Regions from separate parts of the Amycolatopsis sp. H20-H5 genome, predicted to be linked through region 1. Evidence: riboswitches for the same ligand, from Rfam matches in the RefSeq annotation. Region 1 holds a riboswitch; each other region holds the start of a gene.
What was found. Region 1 has a riboswitch for S-adenosylmethionine ahead of QMK34_RS11990 (methionine ABC transporter ATP-binding protein). Riboswitches for the same ligand answer to the same signal wherever they lie in the genome.
Positions count from the first base shown of each region.

Region 2: another riboswitch for S-adenosylmethionine. It lies ahead of thrC (threonine synthase); the one in region 1 lies ahead of QMK34_RS11990 (methionine ABC transporter ATP-binding protein).
Region 3: another riboswitch for S-adenosylmethionine. It lies ahead of QMK34_RS20680 (aminotransferase class V-fold PLP-dependent enzyme); the one in region 1 lies ahead of QMK34_RS11990 (methionine ABC transporter ATP-binding protein).

Region 1 is NZ_JAYMZS010000015.1:115,693-122,879, reverse strand. Features, by position in the region: gene QMK34_RS12000 (transglycosylase family protein) at 1-1,245, shown strand, start outside; gene rsmA (16S rRNA (adenine(1518)-N(6)/adenine(1519)-N(6))-dimethyltransferase RsmA) at 1,457-2,305, shown strand; SAM riboswitch class I at 2,454-2,544, shown strand; gene QMK34_RS11990 (methionine ABC transporter ATP-binding protein) at 2,768-3,778, shown strand; gene QMK34_RS11985 (4-(cytidine 5'-diphospho)-2-C-methyl-D-erythritol kinase) at 3,968-4,933, shown strand; gene QMK34_RS11980 (ASCH domain-containing protein) at 4,930-5,337, shown strand; gene QMK34_RS11975 (ABC-F family ATP-binding cassette domain-containing protein) at 5,341-7,119, shown strand; gene QMK34_RS11970 (fatty acyl-AMP ligase) at 7,139-7,187, shown strand, end outside.
Region 2 is NZ_JAYMZS010000029.1:75,497-82,683, forward strand. Features, by position in the region: gene QMK34_RS18480 (DMT family transporter) at 1-490, opposite strand, end outside; gene rpsT (30S ribosomal protein S20) at 689-949, shown strand; gene holA (DNA polymerase III subunit delta) at 1,010-1,993, opposite strand; SAM riboswitch class I at 2,127-2,259, shown strand; gene thrC (threonine synthase) at 2,272-3,540, shown strand; gene QMK34_RS18500 (ComEC/Rec2 family competence protein) at 3,560-5,968, opposite strand; gene QMK34_RS18505 (ComEA family DNA-binding protein) at 5,965-6,696, opposite strand; partial or broken gene QMK34_RS18510 (DegV family protein) at 6,946-7,187, opposite strand, start outside.
Region 3 is NZ_JAYMZS010000035.1:58,166-65,352, reverse strand. Features, by position in the region: gene lspA (signal peptidase II) at 1-148, opposite strand, end outside; gene QMK34_RS20685 (hypothetical protein) at 173-751, opposite strand; gene QMK34_RS20680 (aminotransferase class V-fold PLP-dependent enzyme) at 786-2,132, opposite strand; SAM riboswitch class IV at 2,171-2,285, opposite strand; gene QMK34_RS20675 (M23 family metallopeptidase) at 2,374-3,075, opposite strand; gene QMK34_RS20670 (potassium/proton antiporter) at 3,208-4,686, opposite strand; gene QMK34_RS20665 (ArsR/SmtB family transcription factor) at 4,797-5,480, opposite strand; gene QMK34_RS20660 (penicillin-binding transpeptidase domain-containing protein) at 5,521-7,187, opposite strand, start outside.

The DNA.
Region 1 (7,187 bases):
GAACTGATCCGCCTGATCAGCGCCGAGACCACGATGCTCCCGCCGATCGTCATTCCTGACGAGGCCGCCGCGGACCGCACCGCCTCCCCGGCCGAGAAGGCCGAGCTCAAGCACCAGGTCATCGCCGAGGCCACCCGCACCTGGAAGCAGCGCTTCCTCAAGGGCACCGTCCTCGCCGTGATGCTCACCGTCGCCGGTGGCGGCGCCGCCGCGATGGCGATGAACAAGAGCGTCACGCTCGACATCGACGGCCAGCAGCGCACCGTGCACAGCTACGGCGACACGGTCGGCGAGATCCTCGAAGACGCCGGCATGTCCGTCGGCGCGCACGACTCCCTTTCGCCTTCCCCGGCCGCCACTGTCGGCGACGGCGGCGTCATCAAGCTGGAGCGCGGCCGCAAGCTCAACCTGGTCGTCGACGGCGCGCAGCGCGAGTCCTGGGTCCGTGCGACCAGCCTCGGCGAGGCGCTGGGGCAGCTCGGGATGTCCGACCTGGCCAAGCCGGGCACCTGGACCTCGATGCCGCAGACCGGCGAGCTCCCGCTCGAGGGCGCGACAGTCGAGATCAAGACCCTCAAGAACGTCATGCTCTACGACGGCGACCACGCGCCGCGCGCGGTCAAGAGCAACGCGGTCACCACCAAGGAATTCCTCGGCGAGCAGAAGCTGACGCTGGGCCCGGACGACGCGGCCGAGGGCGGCCTCGCCTTCAAGATCGTCGACGGCGCCGAAGTCCACCTCAGCCGTACCGGCGTCATGATGGTCAACCAGAAGGAGACCATCGACCCCGAAGAGCAGAAGGTCGACGACCCGGACCTCGAAAAGGGCAAGATCAAGGTCGAGGACCCCGGCACGCCGGGCGAGAAGATGGTCACGTACAAGGTGACCAAGAAGAACGGCCAGGAAGTCGCCCGCGAGCAGACCTCCGAGCAGGTCATCACCGAGGCGAAGCCGAAGATCACCCACGTCGGCACCAAGGCCCCGCCCGAGCCCGCCATCGGCGACAGTTCCTCCTGGGACCGCATCGCGGCCTGCGAGGCCGGCGGCAACTGGGCCATCAACACCGGCAACGGCTACTACGGCGGCCTCCAGTTCAACAAGAGCACCTGGGACGCCTACGGCGGCGACCAGTACGCGAACCTTCCGCACCAGGCCAGCAAGGCCCAGCAGATCGCCGTGGCCGAGAAGGTCCGCGACGCTCGCGGTGGCTACAGCGCCTGGCCCGTCTGCGGCAAGAAGGCCTGACTCAGCTCTCACGTTCTTGATCAGCGCCGCCACCCGGTTCGGTATTCCCGGGTGGCGGCGCTTTCTCTTGTCACGGACTGCCCCTGAAGGCCACCTTCACGGCGTAAAACGCCGTGAAGGTGGCCTTCAGGGGCAGCTCTTGGGGCCCCGGCTCTGCTTGCGCCCCCGGGTTGTCCGGGGGGCCCGGCGGGGTCACGACTAGGCTCGCCGGGTGACTGATCTGCTCGGGCCTGCCGAGATCCGCGGGCTCGCCGCCGAGCTGGACGTGCGTCCGACCAAGAAGCTCGGGCAGAACTTCGTGCACGATCCCAACACCGTGCGCCGCATCGTCGAGCTGGCCGGGGTCGGGGCCGAGGACGTGGTGCTCGAGGTCGGGCCAGGGCTGGGCTCGCTGACGCTGGGCCTGCTGGCCGCCGGGCCGCGGGTCGTCGCCGTCGAGATCGATCGCAAGCTCGCCGAGCGCCTGCCGCGCACGGTCGCCGAGCGTGGCGCCGAGGTCGCGGACAGGCTGACGGTGATCGAGGCGGACGCGATGCGGATCAAGGTCGCCGATCTGCCGCTCGCGCCGACCACCGTGGTCGCCAACCTGCCGTACAACGTCGCCGTGCCGGTGGTGCTGCACCTGCTGGCCGAGTTTCCCTCGCTCGTCCGGGGGCTCGTCATGGTCCAGACCGAGGTCGCCGACCGGATGGCCGCCGGGCCGGGCAGCCGCATCTACGGGATCCCCAGCGTCAAGCTCGCCTGGTACGGGCGTGCGCGCAAGGTGGCCGCGGTGCCGCGCGCGGTGTTCTGGCCGGTGCCCAACGTCGATTCCGCGCTCGTCTCGTTCGAGCGGGCGACTGAAGCTGTGTCCACTGTGGACAGGAAGGTGCTGTTCGCGGTGGTCGACGCGGCGTTCTCGCAGCGCCGGAAGACGCTGCGCGCGGCGCTGGCGACGTGGGCGGGCTCAGCCGAGCGGGCGGGGGAGCTGCTCGTCGCCGCCGGTGTCGACCCCAAGACCCGCGGCGAGCAGCTGGACGTCCACGACTTCGCGCGCATCGCCGCCGCGGCCGCGAACTGACGTCCAGCCGCCTCACCAGCCGCCTCACCAGCGGGGGAACGCGTCCCGGCCGTCTTCTGGACTGCTTTTCTCGCCATCCGGGCGCGCCCAGACGTGTGATCTGCGCCTACGCGCTTGCTTTCACCCAGTGGGATCGGTTTTACTCATAGGACCATCCCGAGCGACTGAGAGACCTGGCTCGCTGAAGTCGCAGCAACCACCCCCCATGGGGAAGGTGCTACAGCCAGGACCGATGGAGGCTTGTCCGAGATGAACAGGGTCACCCACCCGCTCCTGCTGACCAAGCGCCGCGTTGTCGACGAAGGTCGCCGCTCGGTATGTGCGTGTCGACGCTCCACCGCATTCGCCTGAGTCTTCTCTTTTCCTGTTCTCTTGCCGTCCATTGAGGACGGTTCATTCGGTGAGGATCAGCGCGCCCGGCAACGGAGCTGCGCCCTCCCCGCAGGCCTTCTGGGAGCCATCGTGATCACTGTCGAAAACCTGTCCAAGTCCTTTCCCCTCAACGGAAGTCCGGTCGTCGCACTACGCGACGTGAGTGTCGATATCCAGGCCGGCTCACTCTTCGGCGTGGTCGGCCCCGCGGGCTCCGGCAAGTCCACCCTTGCCCGTTGCATCGGCCTGCAGGAGCGCCCCGACCGCGGTGTCGTGCGGCTGGACGGACTCAACACCGGCACCCTCGACGGCCGCCGGCTGCGCGAGATCCGCCGTCAGGTCGGCATCGTCGACTCCAAGATCGACCTGCTGGCCGAGCGGACCGTCGCGGGCAACATCGCGTCGCCGCTGGAGCAGCTCGGCCTCGACGGCCCGCAGCGCCGCACCCGGGTCGCCAACCTGCTCGACCTCGTCGGCCTGACCCCGCGCGCGAGCCAGCGTCCCAGCGAGCTGACCGACGGCCAGCGCCGCCGCGTCGCCGTCGCCAAGGCCCTCGCGGCGAGCCCGTCGGTCCTGCTCGCCGACGACCCGACCGCGGGCATCCACCCGGACGAGGCGGGCTCGGTCCTGACCGTGCTCGACCGCGCCCGCGCCGAGCTCGGCGTCACGATCCTGCTCACCACCCCGGACGCGGGCGTCGTCCGCCGCGTCTGCGACGACGTCGCGGTGCTGGAGAACGGCACCGTGGTCGAGCGCGGCACGGTGCTGGACCTCATCTCCGACCCGTCGAGCCGCACCGCGCAGGCCCTGCTCCCGGCGATCGAGACCACCCGCGCCCAGTCCGCCAAATACGACCGCTCGGTCGACGTCGTCCTCGTCGGCTTCGCGTCCGTCGGCGCTCTCCTGCCGGAGGCCGCAGGCCGCTTCGACGTCGAGCTGTCCACCATCGGCGGCGGCCTGACCCGCATCGGCGACACCCCGGTCGGCCGCTTCCGCCTCGGCGTCCGCGGCGTACAGGCCGACGCGGCACTCGCGTGGATCGCCGAGCGCGGCGGCCACGTCTCCCACCCGGCCCGCGGCCCCCAGGGCCTCGCCGCCTAGCTCTCCGAAGTGTCATGAAAGGGTCTTTCAGGGCAATTTTTGCCCTGAAAGACCCTTTCATGACACCCGGGAGTCTGTCGCGACTACGTGCACTCACTACCGACCGCACAGCAGCCCAGCACAGCCGCCGCGCTCGACCTCGCTTCTCCTCGCGCGAGCCCGGGGACTACCGGCACGTAGGCTGGTCAGGTGCTTGTCGTCGTACCGCCCCCCGTTACCGTCCGGGTCCCCGCCAAGGTCAATCTGCACCTGGCGGTGTCCGACCTGCGTGCGGACGGATACCACGAGCTGGTAACCGTTTTCCAGGCCCTTTCGCTCACCGACGAGGTCACCGTCGCCATCACCGACAACCCCGGCATCGAGGTCTACGGCGAGGGTGAGACCACCGTGCCGACCGGCCCCGCCAACCTCGCCTGGAAGGCCGCGCAGGCGCTCGCCGCCCACGCGGGCATCGACGACGCCGAGTCGAAGCTGCGGATCGTGCTGCGCAAGGGCATCCCGGTGGCCGGTGGCATGGCGGGCGGCAGCGCCGACGCGGCCGCCACGCTGGTCGGGCTGGCCTCGCTGTGGAAGCTCGAGATCAGCCGTGACGAGCTGGCCGGGATCGCCGCGACGCTCGGCAGCGACGTCCCGTTCGCCCTCTACGGCGGCACCGCGCTGGGCACCGGCCGCGGTGAGCTGCTGGTCCCGGTGCTGGCGCGCCACACCTTCCACTGGGTGTTGGCCTTCGACCAGCGCGGGCTTTCGACGCCGAAGGTGTTCGGCGAGCTCGACCGGCTGCGCGAGGAGGGCAAGCCGCCGCGTATCGGCTCGCACACGCCGGTCGTCGAGGCGCTCGCCTCCGGCGATCCGCGTCAGCTCGCGCTGCTGCTCGGCAACGATCTCCAGGCCGCCGCGGTCTCCCTGCGGCCGGGGCTGCGCCGCACGCTGCGCGCCGGGGTCAACGCGGGCGCGCTCGCGGGCACGGTGTCCGGCTCCGGCCCCACCTGCGCGTTCCTGTGCTCCGACGCGCAGACGGCGGTCGAGGTCGCCGCCGAGCTGTCCGGCGCCGGGGTGTGCCGCACGGTCCGCGTCGCGCACGGCCCGGTCCCCGGCGCCCGGCTCGCCGGCGGTGACGACGCGCCCCGGCCGTCGCCACCGCGGGTACACGCATGAGGCACGCTGAGTTCGCTTTTCCCGGCCCGCTGCGGGGCAAGCTGGTCGCGGCGATCCTGTCCGGCGCCAAGACGTCGACCACCGGACTGCTCGCCGAATACGAGCACTATGGTGAGGAGCTGCCCCAGGTGGGCGAGCGGAGTCTCGTGCTCGGCTCGGACCTCGCCGGGGTCGCGGTCATCGAGACGACCGAAGTGCGGGTGATCCCTCTGTGCGAGGTGGAGCTGCGGCACGCGGTCGACGAGGGCGAAGGTTTCACCACGGTCGCGCAGTGGCGCGCGGACCACAGCGGTTTTTGGCAGGGGCCCGAAGTGCGTGCCGCACTCGGCGACCCGGAGTTCACCGTGGACGACATGACGAAGGTCGTCACGGAGCGTTTTCGTTTACTGGAGAGGATCGGCTGAGGCATGGCCAACCTGGTCAACCTGGAGGCGGTGAGCAAATCCTTCGGGGTGCGCCCGCTGCTCGACGGAGTTTCGCTCGGGGTGGCCGAGGGGCAGCGCATCGGCGTCGTCGGCCTCAATGGAGGCGGCAAGACGACGCTGCTGGAAGTGATGGCGGGACTGTCCGAACCGGACACCGGCCGGGTCAGCCACGTCCGCGGCCTGCGGATGGCCGTGGTCACCCAGCGCACCGAACTGCCGAAGGGCAGCACGGTCGGCGATGTCGTGCTCGAACGCTACGGCGCCGAGCACGAGTGGGCCGCCGACGCCCGCGTCCGGTCCATTATGGACGGACTGGGGATCACCGCGATCGGCCTGGAGTCCGAGACCGCGAACCTCTCCGGTGGCGAACGGCGCCGCGTCGCGCTGGCCGCCGCGCTCACCGGTGAACTCGATCTGATCGTGCTCGACGAACCGACCAACCATCTGGACGTCGAAGGTGTCCGCTGGCTGGCCGATCACCTGCTCACCCGCCGGGTCGCGTCGGTGGTCGTGACGCACGACCGGTGGTTCCTCGACACCGTCGCCGCGGTGACCTGGGAGGTCGCGAACGGCCGTGTCGAGCAGTACGAAGGCGGTTACGCGGACTGGATCTTCGCGCGGGCCGAGCGGGCCAGGCTCTCCGCGACGATGGAGGAGAAGCGGCAGAACCTCGCGCGCAAGGAGCTCGCGTGGCTCCAGCGCGGCGCGAAGGCGCGGACCTCCAAGCCGAAGTACCGCATTGAGGCCGCGGAGGCGCTGATCTCCGACGTCCCGCCGCCGCGTGACTCCGTCGAGCTGATGGCGTTCGCGCGCAGGCGGCTCGGCAAGACCGTGCTGGAGATCGAGGACGCCAGCCTCAGCGTCGGCGACCGGAAACTGCTCGACAACGTCACCTGGCGGATCGGGCCCGGCGACCGGATCGGTCTGGTCGGCGTCAACGGTTCCGGCAAGACCACGCTGCTCAAGCTCTTGGCCGGGAACACCGAGCCGGAGACGGGCAAGCGGATCCAGGGCAAGACGGTCGCGCTCGCGCACCTCACCCAGGAGCTCGAAGACCTGCCGGGGCACCTCCGCGCGCTGGAGGCCATCGAGCAGATCGCCGGGCGCGTGGTGCTGGGCAAGCAGGAGCTCTCCGCCGCGCAGCTGGGCGAGAAGCTGGGCTTCCCGCAGGCCAGGCAGTGGACGCCGGTCGAGGACCTCTCCGGTGGCGAGCGACGCCGTCTGCAGCTGTGCCGTCTCCTGATGGCCGAGCCGAACGTGCTGATCCTCGACGAACCGACGAACGACCTGGACATCGACACTCTCCAGCAGCTCGAAGACCTGCTCGACTCGTGGCCGGGCACGCTCGTGGTCGTCTCGCACGACCGGTACCTGGTCGAGCGCGTCTGCGACCGGACATTCGCCCTGTTCGGCGACGGCCAGATCACCGACCTGCCCGGCGGCATCGAGGAGTACCTCAAGCGCCGCCACGACCTCCTGATGGGCTCCGGCCGCACCGACACGCCCGGCGGCCCCACCGGGACGACGGCCAAGGCCAAGCTCGACGCGGCCGAGCGCCGCGCCGCGGGCAAGGAGCTCGGCAGGCTCGAGCGCCGGATGACCCAGCTGGACGTCAAGGAGAAGAAGCTCCACGAAGCCCTGCTCACAGCGGCTACGGACCCCGGCAAGCTGATCGAACTCAACACCGAGCTGAAGGCGATCGTGTCCGAGAAGGAAGACGTCGAAGCTCGCTGGCTGGAGGTGTCCGAGACCGTCGACTGAGCAAGCTAATGTGACGCTCATGAGTCGGTTCGTGGACACGCTCGTCGCCACCGCGGCGGGTCGGGGTC
Region 2 (7,187 bases), on a different contig from region 1:
CGATGGTGAAGCCCGTGAGGACGCCGTACCCGACCCCGGCGCGGCGGGACCCGGACACCGGCCCGCCTCGGCCGCCGGTGCTGATCACCAGCACACCGGACACGATCAGCAGCGCGCCCGCCAGCCCGATCCACCCTGGACGTTCACCCAGCAGGAGGACCGCCGCGAGCACCGACAGGAGCGGTCCGGTGCCTCTCGCGAGCGGGTAGACGAGAGACAGGTCACCGACGGCGTAGCCGCGTTGCAGGACCACCCCGTAGGCGACGTGCAGGATCGACGTGCCCGCGGCCGCGATCAGCCAGCTCCACTGTGGACGGTCTGGTTCCAGCAGCAGGGAACCGACGATCAGCGGGACGAACACGACCGCGGAAATCGTGTAATAGAGCCAGACAAAGGTGGCCCCGCCGCCGGAAACACGTTTCGCCGCGAGGTTCCAGATGGCATGCACGACCGCGGCGACGAGCACGAGAGACAAAGCTGTGGCGTTCACAAGCACCCCGGTTCGCACCGTACCCGTTCCCCCGGGCCGAGGCCGCGGCGAGCCGTGGCGGGGCGACTGTTAGTCTGGCCGTTCGTTGCCGTGTGGCATTCCGCCATGGAGGAAACCCAGCGTCGTCGCTTTGACGGCAGGGGCCACCGAAACGCGGCACGAACCACCTAGCAGGACCGAGATACAGGGAGTGCCTTCATGGCCAACATCAAGTCCCAGATGAAGCGCATCATCACCAACGAGAAGGCGCGTCAGCGCAACCAGGCTATCCGGTCCTCGGTGAAGACCGCGGTCCGCAAGTTCCGCGAGGCGGCCGACGCCGGCGACAAGGCCAAGGCCGTGGAGCTGCAGAAGGACGCCGCCCAGAAGCTGGACAAGGCCGTGACCAAGGGCGTCATCCACGCCAACCAGGCCGCGAACAAGAAGTCCGCGATCGCGAAGCGCATCAACTCGCTCTGATCGAACTGTTCTTCCGGAACCCTCGGTGACCACGGTCACCGGGGGTTCTGTGTTTCCGGGTCAGCCGTTGTCGCCCTTCGCGGCGACGACTTCCAGCACGGCGCGCTCCAGCGCGTAGGACGGGTCCGCCGCCGCGCCCTTGACCTCGGCGTTGAGCCGGGCCACCACCCGCATCGCGGTGGCGAGGCCGTCGGGGCCCCAGCCGCGCGACTGGCCCTGTGCCTTGCGCACCTTCCACGGCGGCATGCCGAGCTCGCCCGCCATCTGGTTGGGATTGCCGCGACCCGCCGCGGAGACCCTGGCGATGGTGCGCACCGCGTCGGCGAGCGCGTCGGCGACCAGCACGTGCGGGACGCCGAGCTGCGTCGCCCAGCGCAGCGACTCCAGCGCGGCCGCGCGATCCCCGCCCACCGCCTTCTCCGCGACGGCGAAGCCGGTCACGTCCGCGCGGCCCGTGTGGTAGCGGCGCACCGCGTCCTCGTCGACCGTGCCCCCGGCGTCAGCGACGAGCTGGGTGGCCGCCGAGGACAGTTCCCGCAGGTCAGAGCCCACCGCGTCGAGCAGCGCGACGACCCCGGCTGCGTCGATCCTGCCGCCCGCGCGGCGGACCTCGTTCCGGATGAAGGACTCCCGCTCGGCGGGTTTGGTGAGCTTGGGGACCTCGGTGATCTCGGCACCGGCCTTGCGCAGGGCGGCGGGCAGCGTCTTGCCCGCCTTGCTACGGCCACCCCCGGTGTGCACGACGACCAGCACGATGCCGTCGGCGGGCTGGGCGACGTAGGACAGCACCGCGTCGGCGAGCTCCTGGGAGATGTCCTGGGCGGACTCGATGACGATCACCCGGCCCTCGCTGAACAGCGACGGGCTGACCAGCTCGATGAGCGCGGGTAGTGTGAGTTCGGACACCCGCACCCTGGTCAGCTCGGCCGTGGCGTCGATCGCCCTGGACACGTTCAGGGTGTCCCGGACGGCACGCTCGATGAGCAGCTCTTCCTCACCGAGAACGAGATGCAGCGGCGGCGGGACGGTGGCTGGCGCGGTCACGGTGACGATCCTGCCACTAGCCCGTCCGCGTGCACTCTCCGGTGACGCCGGACGCCCACCGTGGCACCGAATGATCGGTATGTCGTACGGTGTAACCGAGGCAGCGCCCTGGCGCGCGCCGAAAACTGAATACCGCTCATCCAGAGGGGCAGAGGGAACGGCCCGACGAAGCCCCGGCAACCGGCGACAGCCTGTCATTCCGCGAACGCGGGATAGCTGACGATCACGGTGCCAATTCCGGCCCGCTTCGGTGGGGCAGATGAGGAAAGGACCTCGTGATGACTGCAGCCCTCGGCACGAACACCTCCGCCAAGAAGACCCTGGACCTCGGTCCGGCAGTCGAACTGGTGTCGAAGGAAGAGGGTCACCGGCAGCCACTGGCGCCGGAGTTCGTTTCCGCGGAGGACTTCTCCCCGCTCGATGTGGCCTACGACTTCGGCCGCGTGCGGCGCGAGGACATCCAGGCGGGCCCCAACAACATCTGGCGCTACAAGAAGCTCCTCCCGGTGCCGTCCAACGTCGAAGAGATCCCCAACACCGAGCCCGGCGGCACCCGGCTGGTGCTCGCGGACCGGCTGGCCAAGGCACTCGGCGTCAAGCGGGTCTGGGTCAAGGACGACACCGGGAACCCGACCCACTCCTTCAAGGACCGCGTGGTCGCGGTGGCGCTGGCCGCCGCCCGCGAGTTCGGCTTCAAGGTGCTGGCCTGTCCCTCGACCGGCAACCTGGCGAACGCGGTGGCCGCCGCGGCCGCCCGCGCCGGCTGGGAATCGGTCGTGCTGATCCCCAAGTCGCTCGAGCGCGCGAAGATCCTGACCACCGCGGTGTACGACGGCGCGCTGATCGCGGTCGACGGCAACTACGACGACGTCAACCGCCTCGCCACCCAGCTCGCGGCCGAGCACGAGAGCTGGGCGTTCGTGAACGTCAACGTGCGCCCGTACTACTCCGAGGGCTCGAAGACGCTGGCCTTCGAGGTCGCCGAGCAGCTCGGCTGGCGGATCCCGCCGCAGATCGTGGTGCCGATCGCCTCCGGTTCCCAGCTGACGAAGGTGGACAAGGGCTTCCGTGAATTCGGCGAGCTCGGCCTGGTGGAAGCCAGCCCGTACCAGGTGTTCGGCGCGCAGGCCACCGGTTGCTCGCCGGTGTCCACCGCGTTCCGGAACGGGCACGACGTGATCCAGCCGGTCAAGCCGGACACGATCGCCCGCTCGCTCGCGATCGGGAACCCGGCCGACGGCCCGTACGTGCTCGACGTGGTCAACCGCACGGGTGGCGCGATCGAGGACGTCAGCGACGAAGAGGTCGTCGAGGGCATCCGCCTGCTGGCCAGGACCGAGGGCATCTTCACCGAGACCGCCGGTGGGGTCACCGTGGCGACGGCGAAGAAGCTGCTCGCCACCGGCAAGCTCAACCCGGACGAGGAGATCGTCCTGCTGATCACCGGCGACGGGCTCAAGACCCTGGACGCCATCGAGGGCAAGGTCGGCCCGCGCGCGACCGTGCCGCCGACCGCCGCCGCCGTCAGCGAGGCACTCGGCTTCTAGGGCGTGTCTGCCCCGGGCCTCAGCCCCGGGGCGGGCCGCGAGGCTCGCCCCGGCGCACCATCGCGGGGCCCGGCGCTTCGCCGACCACCGCGGCGTCGCCGTCCTGGTCGGTGCGGGCCACCGGAACCCCGAGCGCCGCCAAGGTGTCCATTGTGGACTTACTGGGATGGCCGTAGGTGTTGCCCGCGCCCACACTGACCAACGCCGCGCGCGGCGCGACGGCACCGAGGAAGCCCGGCAGTGAATAGCGGCTGCCATGGTGGGGAACTTTCAGGACCTCCGCGCGCAGATCGACCCCGGCCGAGAGCAGATCGGCCTGTGCGGCCAGTTCGACGTCCCCGGTGAGCAGGATCCGCCCGGCGGGGGTCCCGGCCCGCAGCACCACCGAACTGTTGTTGATCATGGTGCCGTCCTGCTCGGCGGCCGCCCGCGCGGGCACGTAGCGCGGGCCGAGCACCTCGAGCGTCAGGCCGGGCCAGCTCAGCCGCTGACCGGCGTCGAGTTCCAGCAGCGGCACACCTTCCCTGCCCGTCACCTCGGCCACTTGCCGCCAGGCCCACCCGGGCGCGCGGCCCGCCCCCACGGCGACGGCGCCCACCGACCTGCCCTCGAACACGGATTCGAGCCCGCCGATGTGGTCGGCGTGCAGGTGGCTCAGCACCAGCAGCGGGATCCTGTCCACGCCGAGCCTGCTCAGGCACTCGTCGACCGGCCCCGGCTCGGGCCCGGTGTCGATCACCACCGCCCGGCCCGGCTCGGCCGTCGCCAGCACCACCGCGTCACCCTGCCCGACGTCACAGGCCACCGCGGCCCAGCCCGCGGGCGGCCACGCCGGGGCGAGCACCTTGACCGGGACCACCACCAGCAGCGCTCCGGCCAGCAGTACCGCCAGCATCAGCCGGAACCGGCGACGCCGGACCGCGACCACCAGCCCGGCCAGTGCGGCGACCGCCAGCAGTCCGCCCCACCAGCCACCCGGCCAGGCCACCACCGCGCCCGGTGCCTTCGCCCCCTGCCTGGCCACGGTGATCAGCCACCGGGTCTCGGGCCCGCTCAACCGGACGAACAGCCTGCCCGCGTCGGGCCACCACGGACCGGTGACGGTGGCGAGCACCCCGAACACGGTCACCGGGGCGACCACCGGCGCGGCGAGCACGTTCGTCACCACCGACACGAGACTGACCGTGCCCGCCATGCCCGCGATGATCGGAGCCGTCACCACGAACGCGGCCAGCGGCACGGCCAGCCCCTCGGCGAACCCGGGCGGGACGCCTCGCCGGACCATCGCCTCCGCCCAGCACGGGGCGATCAGCACGAGCCCCGCGGTGGCCACGACGGACAGGGCGAAGCCGAAATCGACCGCCATCGCCGGGTCGCAGGCGATCAGCGCGCAGACCGCGGCGGCGAGAGCGGGCAGCGCGGAACCCTTACGCCCCAAGGCGAGTGCGAGCAGGCCAACCCCGCCCATGACCCCCGCGCGCAGCACGCTGGGCGCGGGCCCGGCGAGCACCAGGAACCCGAGCAGGCACAGCCCCGCGGCCGCGGCGGAGGTCCGCGGGCCTATCTTGAAGGCGCGCAGCATCAGCAGCACCGCGCCGCACACGATCGCGACGTTGCCGCCGCTCACGGCGTTCAGGTGGGACATCCCGGAAGCGGTGAACTCGCGCTCGACCCGCGGCGACAGCGTGCTCGTGTCGCCGACCACCAATCCGGGCAGCAGTCCGGCGGGCTCCTCCGGCAGGACCGCGCACAGCTCCCGCAGACCGGCACGGAGCGACTCGGCCGAGCGCTGCCACCAGGGCACGTCACCGGCGTCCGCGGGCGGACCGCGCACCGAGAGCACGGCGGCGGTCAGTTCGGCACCTCGGGCGGGCGCCAGCCTGCCCGAGGCCGTGACGGACTGGCCCGGCAGCACGGCCGGCCAGCCCGGCACCGGCGCGAGCAGCAGGACGCGGGCGGTCGAGGCCAGCGGCCGCCCGTCCACCTCGGCGGTCTCGATCCGCGCGGCGACGACCACGGACCGGGTGCCCGCCTGCTGATCGGCGTAGCCCGCGCTCCGGACCGGGCGAGGCCGCTCGGTGATCATCACGCGCAGCACCGCGGGCGTGCCGTGGACGGCGGGTTCCCGCACCGGATCCGTGGCGGAGTCGTGGATCCGGAGCGCGACCGGACCCGCCGCCACGAGCCCGCACAGCAACAGCACGGCCGCCACGGCGAACCGGCGCGGCCTGCCCCGCCGGGCGCTGCGCAGCAGGCCGATCGAGAGCGCCACACCGGCCGCCCCGCAGGCGAGTGCGGACCACCAGCCCCAGAGCAGCCCGGTCAACGCGGCGGCCCACAGCGTCAGCGCCGCCGGAACCAGCCGCAGATCATGGCTGCGCCAGGTGGACACCGGCCGGTCCGGATCCAGGCCCGGCGTGGTGCTCATCCGACACTCACCTGGTCGCGCAGCTTGCTGAATTTGGTCTCGCCAATGCCTTCCACATCGCGCAACTGCTCGACTTTGGCGAACCCGCCGTGCGCGGCACGCCACTCCACGATGCGGCGCGCCATGACCTCGCCCACGCCGGGCAGCGAGTCGAGCTGCTCGGGCGTGGCCGTGTTGAGGTCGATCCGGCCGGGCGGGGCGCCCACCGCGGCCGCCCCGGCGACGGGCGCCGGGGCGCCCACCGCCACCTGCTCCCCGTCGGCGAGCTTGCGCGCCAGGTTCAGGCCGGTCAGGTCCGTCCCCGGTGCCGCGCCGCCCGCGGCGCGAACGGCGTCGGCGACGCGGGAGCCCGGCGGCAGCGTGACGAGGCCGGGGGAACGGACCTTGCCGACGACGCTGATCACCAACTCCGCCGGGGACGGGGGCGCCAGGCCGGTGGCGACCGGTCTGGCGACCGGCAGCGACGGCGGGCCCTCCGCCACCGGCCTGCCGCCGAGCAGCGCCACCGCGCCGAACACGGCCCCGGCGACCACGGCCACCACCAGCACGACGCCGAACCAGCGCCGTTTCACCGGCACGCCGTCGCCGGTCACCGCGACGGGCACCCAGCGGCGGACCAGGCGGCCTGCCTGGCCGCCCGGCGCCGGTTCCCTGGACAGCTGCTTGGCCAGCCAGATCAGCCTGGCGTTGGGGGGAGAGCCCGGCTCCCGGGCGGATCGCTCGAACACACGATCGACGCTACGACGGCGCGGCGGCGGGCGGCAGTGGCGAACGCGCCGCCTGTGGACAACCGGGGGGATGGGGATGGATCGACCACGGAAACGATCCTGCCCGGCGGTTTCTGTCGTGGTCGTGTGGGAGGCTGGGAAGCCGCCGCGTCTAGGCCCTGTCTGGTAGATCTGTTCGATGGGCTTCGTGTTCCGGTGGTTCCTGGCGGTGCGGGGATTTGCCCTCGTACCTGGTTATCTGCCCTGCCGTCAGTGGCCGCCTGGACGCGAAGACCGCGAACTTGATTTGCCAGACACGCCCTGGACCCGCTGCACGACCACCCCGAGCACCCCTGGCCCGGTGTGCGCGCCGATCACGGCGCCGAGCTCGGAGACCACACAGCCGCCGGACCACGGGACGGCCTCTTCGATGCGGCCGGCGAGTTCGACCGCGCGCTCATGGGACGCCAGATGGTGCACGGCCAGCTCGACCTGGTCCTCACCGGCCGCGC
Region 3 (7,187 bases), on a different contig from region 1:
CCGCGAACAGGAAGACGAGGCCGACCCGGCGCTGGGGCAGCGCGGGTTCCGACGGCGGCGCCTGCTCGGCCGTCTCCGACGGCTGCGGCGCATCGACCTCAGGCTCCGGTGCGGCGGTCTCGGACGGCGATTCGGGCTCGGTGCTCACCGTGCCATTGTCCACTGTCCCTGCTCACGGCGTGTCAGCGGTGGGTCGCGGCCGTTTCAGCACCGCCGCGAACGCCCCGGCGAACACCACCATCACCGGGATCAGCAACTCCGCCAGCCGCCCCGGCGAGAGCAGCGCGGCCACCAGGAACCCCGCGGCCACCGCCAGCACCAGCACGCTGCGGTCGAGCCAGGCGAGCAGGAGCAGCCCGGCGGTGACGAGCAGCGGGTCGCGCAGGGCGTCCGGCAGGCCGAAGCCCGAGTACGACACGAACTCGACGACCGCGATGGCCAGGATGCCGCCGGCCGTGACCGCGAGTGCCCGGCCGTAGCCGGTCTTCGCCCGGTAGGTGTACCAGCCTGCCGTCGCCATCCAGAGCAGCGCCATCGCGAACGGCCAGTAGTCACTGACGTCCCAGGGAACGGAGTCGTAGTGGGCCGCCTCGTCGAAGAACTGACCCGAAGGCTCCTGGAGGTCCCGCAGCAGCGACGGCGCGGGTGAATAAAGCAGGCTCGCCCCCGCGACCGAGACGACGGCCAGTATCAGCTGGACGAAACCCAGCAGCGCCAGCGGAAACCAGTACCTCGGCCGCGCACTCCCCATCCGGGCAGCCTACCGCCGGGATCAGTCGCCGGGATCAATCCAGGAAGGGCGGGAGGTCGCGGGGGTCGCCGACCGGGGCCCAGCGGCCGTCCTGCCGGGTGTACTCCCAGCGCGCGCCGCGGGCGGCGATCTGACGCAAGGCGAGCACCAGGCGGTCGACCTGCTCGTCCGTGGTACCCAGGCCCAGGCTGACGCGCAAGGCCTGCTGACCCTCCGCACCGGCCTCGGCGATGAGACGCCGGGTCGCGACGTGCGCGCAGAACGCGCCGTCCCGCACGCCGATGCCGTACTCGGCCGAGAGGACCGCCGCCAGCCAGCCGGGCTCGAACCCCTCGACGACGAAACTCAGCGTGGCGACCCGGTCCACCGGGGCGTCGAACAGGCGCAGCTCGGCGAAACCGGGCAGTCCGGCCAACCCGCGGCGCAGCCGGGCGAGCAGGGCGGCCTCGTGCTCGCCGATCGCCTCCCAGTTCGCCGAAAGCCGCTCGCACGCGACACCCAGCGCGTACACGCCGACAGTGTTGGGCGAACCGGCTTCGTGCCGCTCCATTCCGGTGTTCCAGACCACGCCCAGCGAGTCGGCCTCGCCGGTGACGAGCTTGGTCGCGCCGCCGCCCGCGAGGTACGGCGGTGCCGCCTTCAGCCAGTCCGCGCGGCCGATCAGCGCGCCCGCCCCGAACGGCGCGTAGAGCTTGTGCCCGGACAGCGCGACGTAGTCGACGTCCAGCTCGCGCAGCGAGACGCGGCGGTGCGGGGCGAGCTGCGCGGCGTCGAGCGCGACGCGGGCGCCGTGGCGGCGTGCGACGGCGGTGATCTCCTTGACCGGCAACAGTTCCCCGGTGACATTGGACGCACCGGTGAGCACGACCAGCCGCGGCCCCGTCGGGCTTTCGGCGAGCGCACTGTCCACAGCGGACACTGCTTCGAGCCGGGTGCGCGGGGTCGCGATCCGGCGCACGTTCCGGCCCCGCCAAGGCAGCAGCGCCGCGTGGTGCTCGGTGTCGAACACCACCACGGAGGTGTTCTTCGGCAGGCTGCGGGCCAGCAGGTTGAAGGAATCGGTGGTGTTGCGGGTGAACACGACGGCGTCGGTCGCCCGCGCGTCGACGAACCGGCGCAGGACGCCGCGGGTCCGCTCGTACAGCTTGGTGGAAACCTGCGACGCGAACCCGGCGCCGCGGTGCACGCTGGCGTACCACGGCAGGAACTCGTTCACCGCCGACTGGACGGCTTCCAGGCACGGCGCGCTCGCGGCGTGGTCGAGGTTGGCGTAGCCGATCTGCCCGCCGGTGACCAGCGGGACGCGCAATGAAGCGCCCACGACTGCGGGAATGTCTTGGTGGGTAACGGTTTCCGCGCTGCGATCGAGTGCGAGCGTCATCGAAGTGCCTCCTCGGCGATCCTGGGGACCCACTGAGGGACCCGCGCTTGCCGGTCGCACCGCGCGACAGGCCAGGTCCTCACCCGGGGCACCCCACCGCGGTAGGAGGGTTGCCGGTCAGCGAGCCGGGGCTTGACGCTGACACTCATGACCTATGACTGGAAAGGTAACCGAAGACCGGCCGATCGCGCGAGTGCCGTCCAGGGGTTGAGACGACGGTCACACGATCGGCCCAGCCGGCTCACACCCTGGTGCGGAAGCTTCCGGGCAGCTGGACGACGGTGCCGTCGGAGTCCCTGGTGGCCGTGCCCGAATACTGCTCGGCGCCTGCGGCGAACTTCCAGCCGCCGATGTCCTTGCCGTCGATCGGCTGGCCGTACACGGCCGCGACCGAGCTCGAAACCTGGCCGTACGACAGGTCGTTCCAGTTACCCACAGCCACCTTCGCCGCTTCCGCGGACGCTGTCGTCGCGGCGCGGGCGGAGGACGTCGCGGGCAGTGTCCAGAGGGTGAAGTGCACGTGGGCGCCGGTGCTGCTGCCGCCACAGGGCAGCGCGTTGCCCGTCGAACCGAGCGGGGTTCCGGCCGCCACCTGCTGACCGTCGGTGACGACGATGTCCTCCAGGTGGTAGTACCCGGTCCGCCAGCCGCCCGCGTGGTCGACGGTCACCCAGTCGCCGCCCGAGCAGTGCTGCAGGCGCACGGTCCCGGCGAGGGCGGCGCGGACGGTCCCGTCCGCCGGGCTGAGATCGAGGGCGTTCTTCACGCCGCTGTTCCCGTTGTCGGAGTGGATCCCGGCCGAGTAGAGCTGCTGCCCGGCGGCGAAGGGGAACCCGAAGGCCGGGGCCGCGACGTCGGCGGTGGCCGTCGGGGTCATGAGCAGAGCACCGGACAAGCCGACCGCGGCGCCGAGGACGGCGACACGAATGCGAAGATTCGTCACTATGAGTACTCCTTTGGCCTAACGCTCACCCATTCGAACTAACCGAAGTGAGCGCACGTTAAGCCATAAGGGGGGACACATGGGAACAGACTGTGCGAAATTTGGGTGAAAGATCGACGAACGAACAACGGCTCAGCGGCCGGATTCGCCCTTCCACCTGGCGAGCCGCCCGGCGCGGTCGACCGCGCGCAGTCGCTGCTCGGTCGCGTCGCGGACGGCGGCTGTCGTGACCACGAGTAGCTGGTCGTTCTCCTGCAGGCGGCTTGTCTTCTGCGGGGTGAAACCGGCGCCGCCACGGACGACCAGGCTCACCGTGGCCCCGCCGGGCAGCCGCAGCTCGGACAGGTAGACGCCGTGCATCTTCGATCCTGGTTGGATGCGGATCTGCAGCAGCTCCGCGCCGAGCTCGTCCAGTGGCGCGGAGTCGACGTCGAGCTCGCTGGGCTCGTTCTTCGTGGACAGCCCGAGCACCCGCGCGAGCGGTGACAGCGTGGCCCCCTGCAGCAGCGTCAGCACGATGACCAGCACGAACACGGCGTTGACCAGCTTTTCGGCGCCCGGCAGCCCCTGGGCCAGCGGGATCATCGCGAGCACGATCGGCACCGCGCCGCGCAGCCCCGCCCACGACAGGAACACCTGCTCGCGCCACGGCACCTTGAACGGCAGCATCGACAGCAGCACCGACAACGGCCGGGCGAGCAGCAGCACCACCGCCCCCGCGACCAGGCCCGGCACCAGGGTCTCCAGCAGCCTGCTGGGCGAGGCGAACAGGCCGAGCAGGACGAACAAGCCGATCTGGGCGAGCCAGCCGAGCCCTTCGGCGAAGGACAGTGTGTCCGAGCGGTGCGGCAGCCGTGAGTTCCCCAGCACCACCCCGGCGACGTAGGTGGCCAGCAGCCCCGAAGCGTGGGAAAGCTGCCCGCTGGAATACGCCAGGATGCACACCGCGACGGTGGCCAGCGGGTACAGGCCGGTGGCGGGCAGCGCGGCCCGGCGCAGCGCCTGCGCGCCCACCCAGCCGAACGCGAGCCCGATCGCCAGCCCCGCGCCCAATTCGTAGACCACGAGCAGCGGCAGCGACCAGTCCACGGTGGTGCCCTCGGCGAGCACGACGACCGCGATGTAGGCGGGGGCGTCGTTGATCCCGGACTCGATCTCCAGCGCGCCGACCAGCCGTTTGCCCACTGCCGCCGAGCGCAGTACGGAGAACACCGCCGCGGCGTCGGTCGAGGAAAGCACCGCGCCCCACAGCAGGGCCATCCGCCAGTCCAGCCCGAGCAGCAGGTGCAGCGCCGCGCCGGTGACCGCGATGCTCACCACCACGGCCACTGTGGACAGTGCGATACCGATGCCCAGCGCGGGTTTCACCGCTGACCACCGCGTGGTGAGCCCGCCCTCGGTGAGGATCATCACGAGTGCGGCGAGCCCGAGCGACTGGGTCAGCGCCGGGTTGTCGAACCGGACGCCGAAGCCCGCCTCGCCGATCACCACGCCGATGGCCAGGTACAGCAGCAGCGAGGGGAGGCCGAGCCGGATCGAGAAGCGGACGGCGAGCACGGCGACGAGCAGGACGGCGCCGCCGGCGCCCAGCACGATCGGGAGTTCGTCCATCTCCGCCTCCCGTCCCGGCCGCCGCAGGCTCTCAGGATAGTGAGGGGGACGTGGTCACTCGATCGTGCACCGCCGAACAGTGTCCGATATGCCCTGTGTTAAGCGGCGGGTCAAGCGGCGAGCGCCGGGAGGTCCACACCCAGCAACGCGAACGGCGCGCTCGCCGCGGGCAGCACCCGCACGGCTCGGCTCGGGTCGCGGGAAAGCCAGCCTGCCTCGACAGCCCGGGAAAGCACCGCCGCGGGGACGGCGCCCGCGAGGTGCTCGCGCCGCTCCGTCCAATCCAGACACTCGCGCAGCAACGGGCGGCGGCCGCCCTCGGCGACCTCGATCCCGAGCTCGCCGAGCACCGCGCGGCCGTGGCCGGTCAGGGTGAGCCCGGACGCGGTGTCCACCAGCCCGGCGCCGAGCATCCCGTCACGCAGCGCGACGCCGACCGTCCCGGCGAGATGGTCGTAACAGGTGCGCGCGAATTCCAGCCGCCGCACCCGCACCGAGGTCTTCAGCCCGGTCACCGGCCGGTGCGCGGCGTGCTGCGCGAGATGCTCGATCAGCTCGGCGACGCGCGGATCGGTGATCCGGACGTAGCTGTGCCTGCCCTGCTTGACGCTCGCGACGAAGCCAGCCTCGCGCAGCTTCACCACGTGCGCGCTCGCCGTCGACGCGGCGATCCCGGCCGAACTCGCCAGCTCGCCGACCGTCCACGCGCGCCCGTCCAGCAGCGCCAGGCACATCGACGCGCGACTCGGATCGGCGAGCACGGCCGCGACCTCGGCCAACGCGATGGTCTCCATCAGCACACCGTAGAAGACCGACGCGTCGGCCGCGGCCGAACTACTTGAGCCCGCCCAGGAACGTCTTCGCGAGCGTGACCGCGGGCTTCGAGTCGTTGGACGCCTCCAGCATGATCGCGAAGGCCACGTCGCCCCGATAGCCGACGAACCAGCCGTTCGCCTTCTCGCCGGAGCCGAACTGCGCCGTCCCGGTCTTGCCGAAGACCTGCCCGCTGCCCGCGACGCCCTTGGCGGTGCCGGTGGTGACGACCTCACGCATCATGGGGCGCAGCGCGTTGAGCACTGAGGCGGGCGGCGCCTTGTACCCGGTGTTGACCTGGGTGTCGATGCCGTGCCACAGCTTCGGCGTGACCGCCTTGCCCGCCGCGACGGTGGCCGCCATCAGCGCGCCGCCGAACGGGCTGACCTGGATAGTGCCCTGGCCGATCCCGTCCTCGACCTGCTCGTCGCCGCCAGCGGGCTCGACCTTCCCGGCCTCGGTGGGCAGGCCGGGGATCTCGAAGTCGGCGTTAATCCCGTATTGGCTCGCGGCCTTGGCCAAGCCGTCGGACGGCAGCTTCGCGGCCAACGCGCCGAAGGTGGTGTTGCAGGAGTAGGCGAACGCGCTGTGCATCGCGATCGTGCCCTTGTCGAACTTGTTCTCGTTGGGGATCGTCCGGGTGCCGATGGTCGCCTCGCCGGGGCACGGCAGCATCGTGTCCGGGTCGACGTCGCCCTGCTCCAGCGCGGCCGTCGCGGTGACGATCTTGAACGTCGAACCGGGCGCGTACTGCCCGCTCAACGCCTTGAGCTGAGTGCCGGCCGCCGCGTTCTGCGCGACCGCGAGCAGGTCACCCGAGGACGGCTGGATCACCACCATCATCGCCGAACCCTGGTAGCCGTCGAGCGCGGCTTGGGCGGCGGTCTGCGTCGCAAGGCTCAGGCCCGAGGTCAGCGGCTTCCGGTCCCCGCCGCCACCGTTCCCGTTCCCGCCGAAGAGCGTTTCCAGGTTCTTGCCAGCGTCGTCGACCCGGGAGACGGAGACGCCGCCGGTCTGCGCGGTGCCGGTGGCCTGGCTGGTCAGCGCGCTCTGCAGCAGCGGGAAGGGGTTGCCCTGCGCGGGCACCAGCGCCTTCCCATCGCGGTCGACGACCAAGGGCTGGTCACCGGTGGTCGTGAGGGCGAGCCGCTGGCCCGCCTCGAGCTTCGGGTGGATCAGCGCCGGGGTCCAGCGGAGGCGCCAGGTCCGGCCGGTCAGCTTCAGGTCGAAGGTGTCGTCGAAGGTCCATTTCGCCTTCGCGCCGAGCACCCAGGAGACGGTGAACGAGCCGCTGGTCTTGTCCTGCCCCGTGGCGGCGGGCGCGACCTTGGCCAGCGAGGTGGTGATCGAAGTCGGCACGAGCGCGGCCCTGGCGTCCTTGATCGCCGCCGAAGCGGCCGCCGGGTCGTCGGTGAACTTGCCCGCGGCGTCCGCGTCCCCCGTTCCGAACGCTTCGAGGTACTTCAGCGCGACCGAGCTCGGCGACTCCGTCGTGCCCGCGCTGCCGTCGCTGGCCTGCGCCGTGTTCTCGGGGACGTTCCCGTCGTTGCGCAGCAGGACCAGCCCGGCGACCACGATCGCGACCACGGCCAGCGCGCCCCCGATGAGGACGGCCCGTCTTCGTGCAGGATTCACTGTTCGCTCTCCCCCCAGCAGTGCGGCGTTCGCGCACGGGCTCAGCTTGCCCA